Regions from separate parts of the Micromonospora sp. CNZ286 genome, predicted to be linked through region 2. Evidence: predicted binding sites of a transcription regulator. Region 2 holds the regulator's gene; the other holds the start of a gene.

Region 1 (6,267 bases), 600 kb from region 2:
TTCGAGTCGAACTTCGGCTTGAGCACCGAGTCGTACCCGTTCTTGAACAGGGTGGCGTTGTTGTCGGTCGGCGAGCCGTTGAGGTACGCGATCGACGGGTTCTTGACGCCCTTGTCGGTCAGGCACTTGCTCAGGCCCTCGCCCTGGAGCTTGCCGACGGCCTCGTTGTCGAAGCTGACGTAGTACTGGGCGGAGCCGCCCAGGGTCAGCCGGTCGTAGTCGATGGTCGCGACGCCCTGCGACTTGGCCTTGTCGAGCACGGCCTTGCCGGTGCCGGAGTCCAGGTTGACGATCATCAGGACGTTGACGCCGTTGGTGATCATCTGGTCGGCGATGGTCTGGAACGCGGTCTTGTCGTTCTGCGCGTTCTGGATGTCGGACTCGACGCCGGCCGCGTCGAACGCCGCCTTGAGGTACTTGCGGTCCGCGCCCTCCCAGCGGGCGGAGGACTTGCTGTCCGGCAGGATCACGCCGATCTTCGGCTTCTTGGCGTTGGAGCCGCCGGCCTCGTCGGAAGAACCGCCGTTGTCACCGCAGGCGGCCATGCTGCCGGTCGCGAGAAGACCGACGGCCGCGAAGGTGAGGAAGCCCTTGCGCATGTGCAGGGTCCTTTCGGAGGTGGGGGAGTGGTGATGTTTTGTTGTGCCCGGCAACGTATTCCCCGCTTCCCATGCGCCGCAAGACTGCCGAGGTCAGAAGTTTGTTGGCGGCGGTAACAATTCAGCAACGCGGTTGTCACCCGCGGGACACCGCCGGGAGAGCGCGTTCCGGAAACGCTCCCACACGTACCGTCACGAGCCGCTCAGGCAGTGGCGATCGACGCCGTCGTCGCCCCGGTGAGCGCCACCAGATCCGTCGGCGCGAGCTGCACCTGCAACCCCCGGCGACCCGCCGAGACGTACACCGTCGGGTGCGTCAGCGCGGAGGCGTCGATGACAGTCGGTAGCCGCTTGCGCTGCCCGAGCGGGCTGATGCCGCCGCGGACGTATCCGGTCGCCCGCTCGGCCGTCGTGCGCTCCGCCATCGTCGCCCGCTTGCCGCCGGCCGCGGCGGCGAGCGCCTTCAGGTCCAGCTCGCCGGTCACCGGCACCACCGCCACCGTCAGCCCGCCGTCGACCTCGGTGACGAGCGACTTGAACACGCGCTCCGGCGCCACGCCGAGCGCGGTCGCCACGAGCGCGCCGTAGTTCGGCGCGTCCGGCGAGACGTCGTAGGTGTGGGTGCTGTGGGCGATCTTCCGCTTGCTCAGCAACGCGATCGCCGGAGTGCCAGGGCCCGCCACGGGCTCAAGCTAACCCGCGCGCCGCGACACCGCGAGCCGGAAACGTGAGCCGGGGTCAACCGCCGGGCGGAACCGGCCGGCAGACGAGCACAGTGGGGTCGCCGGCCACCCGGGTCAGCGCCAGACCGGCCGCCTCGTCGCCGGACAGCCGCAGGTCGCGGCGCAGCTTCTCCGGCTCCAGCGCCGAGCCGCGCTTACGGATCTCGACCCGGCCGACGCGCCGCTCCCGCAGCAGGGCGCGCAGCCGCTTCAGCGCGAACGGCAGCACGTCGGTGATCTCCAGGCAGCGGGCGAACGGCGTGGGCCGGGCCTCGTCGGCGTACAGGTAGGCGATCGACGGGTCGGCGAGCGTGGCGTCGAGGTCGGCGGCCAGCTCGGCGACCAGGTGCGCGCGCACCACGGCCGGATCCGGGTCGTAGAGGAACCGCCGCACCGGTCCCACCGGCGCCTCCTGCGCACCGGTCCCGGTGAGCTGATAGGAAGGGACCCTTTTACTACCGGAGGCGTTAAGAAGGGGCCCTTCCTTCTCGCGCAGCAGGGTGGCGCGGCGGGGGACCTCGGCCAGGTCGCCGCACCAGAGCGCGGCCTCGACCAGGTCGCCGTCCACGCTCACCCACTCCGCCTCGGCGCCGGCCGGGATCAGCGCGTGGTCCAGCCCGGGCGCCACCTTCACCACTGTGCGCGGCACGCGTGCGGCCAGGCCGGTGACGAAGTCCCACGGCGGCGAGTAGGCGTTCGGGTCGAACACACGCCGCCCGGTGCCGGCCCGCCGCCGGGCCGGATCGCAGAACACGGCGTCGACCCCTGTCGCGTCGAACGCCGTGGCGTCACCGCGTTCGACAGTCACCAGGTCGGTCAGCCCGGCCGCCTCGGCGTTCGCGGCCGCCATCGCGGCGGTCACCGGGTCGGCCTCCACCGCGTACACCCGGATGCCGGCGCGGGCCGCGGCGAGCGCGTCGGCCCCCAGCCCGCACCCCAGGTCGGCCAGCGTGGTCACGCCCGCGGCCCGCAGCCGCGCGGCGCGCCGGTCGGCGACCGCGCGGCGGGTGGCCTGCTCCAGCCCGGCCCGGGTGAGGAACATCCCGGCCGCCGCCGCGCCGAACTTGCCGGCCGCCCGGCGGCGCAGCTCGGCCTGGGTGAGTGCGGCCGCCGCGAGCCCGCCGGGGATTCCGGCCGAACGCAGCGCGGCCGCCGCCGCCAGCGGGTCGCCGCCGGCCACCCGGTCGGCCGCGGCGAGCGCGGCCGACCCCTCGGGGGTACGCAGCGCGGCGAGCTGGTCGAGATCCACGCGCTCATTCTCCCGGCCCGGTTCCGGCGCGACACGGAGGGCGACGCGTTGGCACTCTCCTTGACGGAGTGCTAGCCGAGGAATAACCTGCGATTAGCACTCTCACCCTGAGGGTGCCAACGCCCGAGCCTCGTGCCCGGGGGTTGAGCGCCAGGCGGACCGGCACCCGCGACGACGGCCCCGCCCGGTGGCATGTGGCAGATTGACGCTGGTCGGCATGCCGGCCGGCAACGACACCAAGTACCCGGGAGGGTATGCCCGTGACTACCGCGACCAAGGTTGCGATCAAGCCGCTCGAGGACCGCATCGTGGTCCAGGCGAACGAGGCCGAGACCACCACCGCCTCGGGCATCGTGATCCCCGACACCGCCAAGGAGAAGCCGCAGGAGGGCACCGTCCTCGCTGTCGGCCCGGGCCGGATCGACGACAAGGGCAACCGCGTGCCGATCGACGTGAAGGTCGGCGACACCGTCCTCTACTCGAAGTACGGCGGCACCGAGGTCAAGTACGCCGGCGAGGAGTACCTGGTGCTCTCCGCCCGCGACGTCCTCGCGGTCATCGAGAAGTAAGCAACCGATCAGTGTCGTTGCCCCGGTCCGGCTCGCCGGGCCGGGGCGACGTCGCTTCGAAGGGATACTGATGGCGAAGATCCTCAGCTTCTCGGACGACGCCCGGCACCTGCTCGAGCACGGTGTCAACGCCCTCGCGGACGCGGTGAAGGTCACCCTCGGCCCGCGCGGGCGCAACGTCGTCCTGGACAAGAAGTTCGGTGCGCCCACGATCACCAACGACGGCGTGACCATCGCCAAGGAGATCGAGCTCACCAACCCGTACGAGAACCTCGGCGCGCAGCTGGTCAAGGAGGTGGCGACCAAGACCAACGACGTCGCCGGCGACGGGACCACCACCGCCACCGTGCTGGCCCAGGCCATGGTCCGCGAGGGCCTGCGCAACGTGGCCGCCGGCACCAACCCGACCGGCCTGAAGCGGGGCATCGACGCGGCGGCCGCCAAGGTCTCCGAGGCGCTGCTCGGCAAGGCCGTCGAGGTCGCCGGCAAGGAGTCGATCGCGCACGTCGCGACCGTCTCCGCGCAGGACGCCGCCATCGGCGACCTGATCGCCGAGGCGATGGAGAAGGTCGGCCGCGACGGCGTCATCACCGTCGAGGAGGGCTCCGCGCTCACCACCGAGCTGGAGGTGACCGAGGGGCTCCAGTTCGACAAGGGCTTCATCTCGCCGAACTTCGTCACCGACCTGGAGGCGCAGGAGGCGGTCCTGGAGGACCCGTACATCCTGATCACCACCCAGAAGATCTCGGCGATCGAGGAGCTGCTGCCGCTGCTGGAGAAGGTTCTCCAGAACAACAAGCCGCTGCTCATCGTCGCCGAGGACGTCGAGGGCCAGGCCCTGTCCACGCTCGTGGTCAACGCGCTGCGCAAGACCGTCAAGGTCTGCGCCGTCAAGGCCCCCGGCTTCGGCGACCGCCGCAAGGCGATGCTCCAGGACATGGCGATCCTGACCGGTGCCGAGCTGGTCGCCCCGGAGCTGGGCTACAAGCTCGACCAGGTCGGCCTGGAGGTGCTCGGCACCGCCCGTCGCGTCGTGGTCGACAAGGAGAACACCACAGTCGTCGACGGTGGCGGGCAGGCCTCCGAGGTCGCCGACCGGGTCGCGCAGATCCGCAAGGAGATCGAGGCCTCCGACTCCGAGTGGGACCGGGAGAAGCTGGCCGAGCGGCTGGCGAAGCTCTCCGGCGGCATCGCCGTGATCAAGGTCGGCGCGGCCACCGAGGTCGAGATGAAGGAGCGCAAGCACCGCATCGAGGACGCCATCGCCGCGACCAAGGCCGCGGTCGAGGAGGGCACGGTTCCGGGTGGCGGTGCCGCCCTGGCCCAGATCCTGCCGGCGCTCGACGACGACCTGGGCTTCACCGGTGACGAGAAGGTCGGCGTCTCGATCGTGCGTAAGGCGCTCGTCGAGCCGCTGCGCTGGATCGCCCAGAACGCCGGCCACGACGGCTACGTGGTGGTGCAGAAGGTCGTCGCCCAGGACTGGGGTCACGGCCTCGACGCTGCCACCGGCGAGTACGTCGACCTGGCCAAGTCCGGCATCATCGACCCGGTGAAGGTGACCCGCAACGCGGTCAGCAATGCCGCCTCGATCGCGGGCCTGCTGCTCACCACCGAGAGCCTCGTGGTGGAGAAGCCGGCCGAGCCGGAGCCGGCCGCCGGTGGCCACGGCCACTCGCACGGTCACGGCCACCAGCACGGCCCGGGCTTCTGACCCGACCGCACGGCCCGACGTCAGGGCACACCGCCGACCCGGTGGTGTGCCCTGACGCGTATGCCCTTACGGAACGCTGACGACATTGGCAGCCGGGCCGGCGGGTCGACCAGACTGGACGCCGTGAGCACCCTCTCCCGCCGCCGCGCGGCACTGGCCGGTGTCGTCGCCGCCGTGGTGGCACTCGGTACCGCCGAGCCCGTGGCGGTCCTGACCGGTCCCCGGTCCGCGCCGCTCGTCGCCGTCGGCGGACTCGTCGTCGACCTGGTGCCCGAGCCGGTCAAGCAGTTCGCCATCGACGTCTTCGGCACGTACGACAAGATCGCCCTGCTGGTCGGGACGGCGCTGCTGCTGGCCGCCTTCGGGGCGCTGCTCGGCCTGGCGGCGGCCCGGCGGCTGGTGGTCGGCCTGGCCGGCGTCGCCGCGTTCGCCGTGCTCGGCGTCGCCGCCGCGCTGACCCGGGCGGGCGCGAACGCGTTCGACGCGCTGCCCTCCCTGGTCGGCGGCGGACTCGGCGCGCTGACGCTCTGGGCGTTCGTGGCCGGGCCGCTGGGCGCCGGCCCGGCACGCCGGGAGCAGGCCGGGCGCGACCGGGCCGACGCGGCGGACCGGCCGCCGTCGGCGCCGCCTCCGGCGGTCGCCGCGCTCGCGGGGGAGGAGAAGACCCCGGGTGGCTGGGAGCCGGTACGGCACGACGACGACGCGGAGTCGCGGCGGCGGTTCCTGCGCGGCGCCGGGCTGCTCACCGGCGCTGCTGCGGTGGCCGGGCTGGGCGGGCACTGGCTGGCCGGGCGGCGCGGCGTGTCGGCGGCCCGGGAGGCGGTGACGCTGCCCGCCCCGGCCGTGCCCGCCCCGCAGGTGCCGGCCGGAGCCGACCTGTCACTGCCCCGGCTCGCGCCGTACGTGACGCCGAACCGGGAGTTCTACCGGATCGACACGGCGCTGGTGGTGCCGCAGGTGGACCCGGTCACCTGGCGGCTGCGGATCCACGGGCGGGTGCGCAACCCGATCGAGCTGAGCTTCGACGACCTGCTGGCCCGCCCGATGGTCGAGCGGTACGTGACGCTCGCCTGCGTCTCCAACGAGGTGGGCGGCGACCTGATCGGCAACGCGCGCTGGCTCGGCGTACCGATCAGGGAACTGCTCGACGAGGCCGGCCCGGAGGAGGGCGCGGACCAGGTGGTGGGCCGCGCGGTCGACGGGTGGACCTGCGGCACGCCCACCTCGGTGCTGCGCGACGGGCGGGACGCGCTGCTCGCGGTCGGGATGAACGGCGAGCCGCTGCCGATCCAGCACGGCTTCCCGGTGCGGATGGTGGTGCCCGGCCTCTACGGGTACGTGTCGGCCTGCAAGTGGCTCACCGAGCTGGAGCTGACCAGCTTCGCCGACTTCGACGCGTACTGGGTGCCGCGCG
Region 2 (6,267 bases):
CGGACCGTACGGGCGCCCGCGTCGGCGAACGCGGCCAGCTCGTGGTCGGCGATGCCGCCCTCCGGGCCCACCACCAGCACGATCTCGCCGGTGGCCGGCAGGTCGACTGTGGTCAGCCGGTCGTGGGCGCCCTCGTGCAGCACGAACGCGCCGGCCGCACCGGCGATCCGGCGGGCCACCGAGGCGGTGGACTCGTCCGGCGCGCCGGCCACCACCGGCAGCCACGGGCGGCGGGCCTGCTTGGCCGCTTCCCGGGCGGTCGCGACCCACTTCTGCCGGGCCCGTCCGCCCCGGTCGCCGCGCCACTGCGCCACCGAGCGGGACGCCGCCCACGGCACGATCTCGTCCACGCCGACCTCGGTCATCGCCTGCACGGCGAGTTCACCCCGGTCGCCCTTGGCGATGCCCTGCACCACGACGAGCCGGGGTACCGGCGCGTCCGCGTACCCCCGGCTGGTGACCCGCAGGTCGAGCGTGCCGCGGCCGACGGCGGTGACCACCGCGGCGGCGGTGCCGCCCCGGCCGTCGGCGAGCACCAGTTCCTCGCCGGCGCGCAGCCGCTGCACGGTGGCCGCGTGGTGGCCCTCCGGGCCGTCGAGCGTCAGCGTGTCACCGGTGGGCAGCGCCTCGACCAGGAACAGCGGGGCGGACACCTCAGGCGTGCCCGTTGAAGGCGTCGCGCATCCGGGAGAAGAACCCGCCCTGCTTGGTCAGCTCGGCGACCTCCTCGCCGCGGGTCTTGGCGAAGTCGCGCAGCATCCGCTCCTGGTCGGCGTCGAGCTTGGTCGGGGTACGCACGTCCAGGTGCACGTAGAGGTCGCCCCGGCCGGTGCCGCGAAGGTGCGGTACGCCCCGGGCGCGCAGCCGCATCGTGCTTCCGGGCTGGGTGCCGGGCTTGACGTCGACCGTCTCCTCGCTGTCCAGCGTCTTGATGGTCAGCCGGGTGCCCAGCGCGGCCGCGGTCATCGGCACGGTGACCCGGCAGTGCAGGTCGTCGCCCTTGCGGGAGTAGACGTCGTGCGGCCGCTCGTGGATCTCGACGTAGAGGTCACCGGCGGTGCCGCCACCCGGGCCGACCTCACCCTGCTGGGCCAGGCGGATCCGCATGCCGTCCTCGACCCCGGCCGGGATCTTCACGGTGAGTGAGCGGCGGGTGCGCACCCGGCCGTCACCGGCGCAGGTCGGGCAGGGGTGCGGGATGGTGGTGCCGTAGCCCTGGCAGACGGTGCACGGCCGGGCGGAGACCACCTGGCCGAGGAACGTCCGCTGCACCGACTGCACCTCGCCCCGGCCGCCGCACGCCTCGCAGGTGGCCAGGTGGGTGCCGGCGGCGGTGCCGGCGCCGGAGCAGGTGGTGCAGAGCACGGCGGTGTCGACGGTGATCGGCGCCTCGACGCCGAACGCGGTCTCGTTGAGGTCCAGCTCCAGGCGCAGGATCGCGTCCGCACCGGGGCGGGTACGCGGACGCGGCCCCCGGCTGCCGCCCGCGGCGCCGCCGAAGAACGCGTCCATGATGTCCTGGAAGCCGACGAACGGACCGGCGCCGCCCGGGCCGCCGGGACCGCCCATGCCGCCGCCGCCCGGGGCGAGCGGGTCGCCACCCAGGTCGACGATCTGCCGCTTCCGGTCGTCCGAGAGGACCTCGTACGCGGCGTTGATGTCCTTGAACTTCTCCTGGGCCTCCGGGTCCGGATTGACGTCCGGGTGGAACTGCCGCGCCAGCTTGCGGTAGGCGCGCTTGATCTCGTCGTCGGAGGCGTCCCGGCTCACGCCGAGAATGCCGTAGTAGTCCCTGGCCACTGCGTTAGGTGTCCTCATGTTCGTCTCGCGTCGCTCCGGTCGTCGGCCGGAACCGGCCGTCGGCCCTGACTGGTCAGTTCTGGGCCAGCAGTTCGCCCACGTAGCGTGCCACGGCCCTCACCATGGCGATATTGCCGGGGTAGTCCATCCGGGTCGGCCCGAGCACGCCGAGTCCACCGACGATCGTGCTGCCCGGTCCGTAGCCGGTGCTGACCACCGAGGCGGCCCGCAGGTTGTCGAATTCGTTCTCGTCGCCGATGAGCACCCGGGTGGTGCTCGGCTCCGTCTCACCGATCAGCTTGAGCAGCACGACCTCTTCTTCGAGCGCTTCCAGGATGGGCCGCAGCGAGCCCTGGAAGTCGAGCAGGCCGCCCCGGGTGAGGTTGGCCTGTCCGGCCAGCGCGAGGCGCTCCTCGTGCCGTTCCACGAGCGTCTCCAGCAGCACGGTGGAGAGCGTGGTCATGGCCGGGCGCAGATGCGGCGCGGACTCCTCGACGAGCGCCTGCACCAGCGGCGGCGTCTCGGCGAGCTGGCTGCCGACGAGCTTCTCGTTCACCAGCCGGCGCAGGTCGGTCACGTCGTCGGCGGGCACCGGGGCGGGCAGCTCGACCAGCCGCTGCTCGACCCGGCCGGTGTCGGCGATCATGACGACCATGAGCCGGGTGGTGGAGATCGGCACCAGCTCCAGGTGGCGCACCTTGGAGCGGGCCAGGCTCGGGTACTGCACCACTGCCACCTGCCGGGTGAGCTGGGCGAGCAGCCGGACCGTGCGGTGCACCACGTCGTCCAGGTCGACGGCGCCGACCAGGAAGCGCTCGATCGCCCGGCGCTCGGCCGGGCTGAGCGGCTTGACCCGGGACAGCCGGTCGACGAAGAGGCGGTAGCCGCGGTCGGTGGGCACCCGGCCGGCACTGGTGTGCGGCTGCCGGATGTAGCCCTCCTCCTCCAGCACCGCCATGTCGTTGCGCACGGTGGCCGGCGAGACGCCGAGCTGGTGCCGCTCGACCAGGGCCTTGCTGCCGACCGGTTCCTGCGTGGCGACGTAGTCCTCGACGATCGCGCGCAGCACGGCGAGTTTGCGGTCGTCGAGACCCATTCCCCACCTCCTGACGCACCTCGGCCGGGCCGGCACGCGGCATCCGCCGGGCGGCTGGCACTCGACTGTAGCGAGTGCCAGTCTACGTCGGCACCCCCGCCGGCGCGATGATCGCCCGACGGACCTGCGGTGCGGCCCACCACACAGCGCCGCCCACCAGGGCCGAACAGCCGGTCATCGTCGGTCTGTGTCGCTCTGGTGCGAGTTGACCGGTGCCCCTACCGTGGCGACCATGACAGAACCTCCTCGCCCTCCAGGGGCAGGGGACTCCGGCCCCCAGCCCGACCCGTCGGCGCCCTACGGCTCGTCGCCGGGCAGCGAACCGCCCACCGCTCCACTGTCCGGGGCGCCGGGCGCCGGCGGCTATCCCCCGCCCGGTGACTATCCGCCTCCGGGCGGCTACCCGCCCCCCGGTGGTTACCCTCCGCCGGGCGGCACGCCCGGCTACGGCGCCGGCTACCCCGCCGGTGGCGGGTACGGCCCCGCCGCGTACGCCAACAACGACGAGAAGACGTGGGCCCTGGTGGCGCACTTCGGTGGCGCCGCGGGTGTCATCGTCGGCGGCGGTCTGCTCGGCTGGGTCGCCCCGCTGATCGCGATGATGACCCGCGGTCAGCAGTCGCCGACGGTCCGCGCCCACGCGGTCGCGGCGCTGAACTTCCAGATCACCTGGACCATCGCCAGCGTGCTCGCCTGGGTGATCACGGTCATCACCTGCGGGATCCTGTTCTTCGTCCCGATGCTGGTCTGGCTGGTGCCGCTGATCTTCGGAATCATCGGCGGGGTCAAGGCCAACGAGGGTGTGCTCTACCGCTACCCGATGACCTACAACTTCATCAAGTGACACCGCCGGCCGGCCGAGGGGGCGGCCGGCCGGTGCCGGTCACGGCAGCAGGTCGCGTACCACCGCGTCGGCCAGCAGCCGGCCGCGCAGCGTCAGCACCACAAGCCCTCGCGCGTACGCCCCGGCGTCGAGCAGCCCGGCGTCCCGGGCCCGCTCGGCGCCCGCCCGGCCGGGCTCGTCCAGCACGTCCAGCGGCAGCCCGGAGGCGAGCCGCACCCGCAGCATCACGTCCTCCATGTGCTGCTCGTCCGGGGTGAGCTGCTCCCGGGCCAGCGCGGGCGAGGCGCCCTCGGCCAGCCGGGCCGCGTACGCGCTCGGGTGCTTGACGTTCCACCACCGCACGCCGCCGACGTGGCTGTGCGCCCCCGGGCCCAGGCCCCACCAGTCGGCGCCGGTCCAGTAGAGCAGGTTGTGCCGGCACGCCGCCGCCGCCGACCGGGCCCAGTTCGACACCTCGTACCAGGAGAATCCGGCCTCGCCGAGCGCGGCCTCCGCAGCCAGGTAGCGGTCCGCCGCCACGTCGTCGGAGGGGTACGGCAGCTCGCCGCGGCGCATCCGCCCGGCCAGCCGGGTGCCGTCCTCCACGATCAGGGCGTACGCGCTGACGTGGTCCACGCCCGCGTCGACCACCTGGGCCAGCGAGGCGGCGAAGTCGTCTGCGGTCTCGCCCGGCGTGCCGTAGATCAGGTCCAGGTTCACGTGCTCGAACCCGGCGTCGCGCGCCTCCAGCGCGGCGGCGGTGGCCCGGCCCGCGCTGTGCCGCCGGTCCAGCACCGCGAGCACCCCCGGCGCGGCGGACTGCATGCCGAGCGAGATCCGGGTGTACCCGGCGGCCCGCAGCGTCTTGAGCGACTCCGGGCTCACCGACTCGGGGTTGGCCTCGGTGGTCACCTCGGCGTCGGCGGCCAGCCCCCAGACGCGGTCGATGCCGTCGAGGATCCGGGCCAGGTCGTCGGCGGGCAGCAGGGTGGGCGTGCCGCCGCCGACGAAGACCGTGTCGACCCGGGGTGGCGGCGAGTCGCCCAGCACCCGGGCGGCCAGCGCCAGTTCGGCCAGCACCGAGTCGGCGTACGTCTCCCGGCTCGCCCCGCCGCCCAGCTCCGAGGCGGTGTACGTGTTGAAGTCGCAGTAACCGCACCGGCTGGCGCAGAACGGGACGTGGACGTACACGCCGAAGCCGCGCGCGCCGACGGCGCGACGGGCGGTGGCGGGCAGCGATCCGTCGCGCGGGACGGGTTCGCCTTCTGGAAGGACGCCGGGCATGGCCACTAGTGTGCCCGGCATGACCTCTCCGGACGCTCTCGTGCGAGTCGCCACGGCCCGTGGGGTGACCACCCTCACCCTGGACAGTCCGCACAATCGCAACGCGCTCTCCACGCCCCTGATGACCCAGCTGCTGGCCGGGCTGGCCGACGCGGTCGCCGACGACGCGGTACGCGCGATCGTGCTCGACCACACCGGCCCGGTCTTCTGCTCCGGCGCCGACCTGAAGGAGACCGCCGCCGCGTACGCCAGCGGCACGGTGCCCGCCGGGATGCTCGGCGACGTGCTGGTGGCGGTGCGGGAGTGCCCGAAGCCGGTGGTGGCGAAGGTCGCCGGGCCGGCCCGGGCCGGCGGGCTGGGCCTGATCGCCGCCGCCGACCTGGCGGTCTGCGCGCAGGAGGCGACGTTCGCGTTCACCGAGGTGCGGATCGGCGTGATCCCGGCGGTGATCTCGGCGACCGTGCTGCCCCGGCTGGGCCAGCGGGCCGCCGCCGAGCTGTACCTGACCGGCGACACGTTCGACGGCCGCCGCGCCGCCGAGATCGGCCTGGTCACCGCGGCGGTGCCGGCCGACGAGCTGGACGCCGCCGTCGAGCGCTACTGCGCCTCGCTGGTGAAGGGCGCCCCGGGGGCGCTGGCCGGGGCGAAGGAGCTGCTGCGCCGGCCCGCCGGTCCCGACCTGCGGGCCGAGATCGCCGAGTTGGCCGCCCTGTCGACCGGGTACTTCCTCTCCGACGAGGGACGCGAGGGCGTCATGGCGTTCCGGGAGAAGCGTCCCGCCGCCTGGGTGCCCGCCGGAGACTGAGGTTCGCGGCGGGCCCCGCGGGAGCCATTGCGGCCGAGGTGGGGCCCGCCGGTCGGCCGAGACCCGCCGTGGCGGGTGGGACGTACGCTTGTCGGACTGTCGGGACAGGGGGTGCGGGTGCGGACGCGAGCGGCGATCGTGGCATCTGGGGTGGCGGTGTGCGTGCTGGCACTGCTCGCGGTCTACGTCGTGACCAAGCAGTTCGGCGAGCACCTGCGGCTCCCTCTGGCCAGCCGGACCTGCACCGTGAAGGCCGACGGCGAGGTGGTGCTCGGCGCCGACCAGATGGCGAACGCGGCCACCATCGCAGCCATCGGGATGCAGCGCCGGATGCCCGAGCGGGCGGTGGTGGTGGCGCTGGCGACCGCCTACCAGGAGTCGCACCTGCGCAACATCGCCCACGGCGACCGCGACTCGCTCGGCCTGTTCCAGCAGCGCCCGAGCCAGGGCTGGGGCAGC

The links. The regulator HrcA, encoded in region 2, represses chaperone genes, less so after heat shock. The targets are predictions, from matches to a motif close to GGTTNGCACNCTCNNNNNGAGNGTGCNAACC.
Region 1: groES (co-chaperone GroES) is a predicted target of HrcA. The motif match lies at 2,662-2,692, and genes of this name have one in related genera.

Annotation. Positions count from the first base shown of each region.
Region 1 is NZ_JACHIZ010000001.1:369,905-376,171, forward strand. It holds gene FHX31_RS01875 (sugar ABC transporter substrate-binding protein) at 1-599, opposite strand, end outside; gene ybaK (Cys-tRNA(Pro) deacylase) at 803-1,282, opposite strand; gene FHX31_RS01885 (THUMP-like domain-containing protein) at 1,338-2,570, opposite strand; gene groES (co-chaperone GroES) at 2,825-3,139, shown strand; gene groL (chaperonin GroEL) at 3,210-4,853, shown strand; gene FHX31_RS01900 (sulfite oxidase) at 4,977-6,267, shown strand, end outside.
Region 2 is NZ_JACHIZ010000001.1:971,266-977,532, reverse strand. It holds gene FHX31_RS04660 (16S rRNA (uracil(1498)-N(3))-methyltransferase) at 1-653, opposite strand, end outside; gene dnaJ (molecular chaperone DnaJ) at 655-1,800, opposite strand; gene hrcA (heat-inducible transcriptional repressor HrcA) at 1,874-2,896, opposite strand; gene FHX31_RS04645 (DUF4870 domain-containing protein) at 3,129-3,740, shown strand; gene hemW (radical SAM family heme chaperone HemW) at 3,780-5,003, opposite strand; gene FHX31_RS04635 (enoyl-CoA hydratase-related protein) at 5,023-5,808, shown strand; gene FHX31_RS04630 (hypothetical protein) at 5,920-6,267, shown strand, end outside.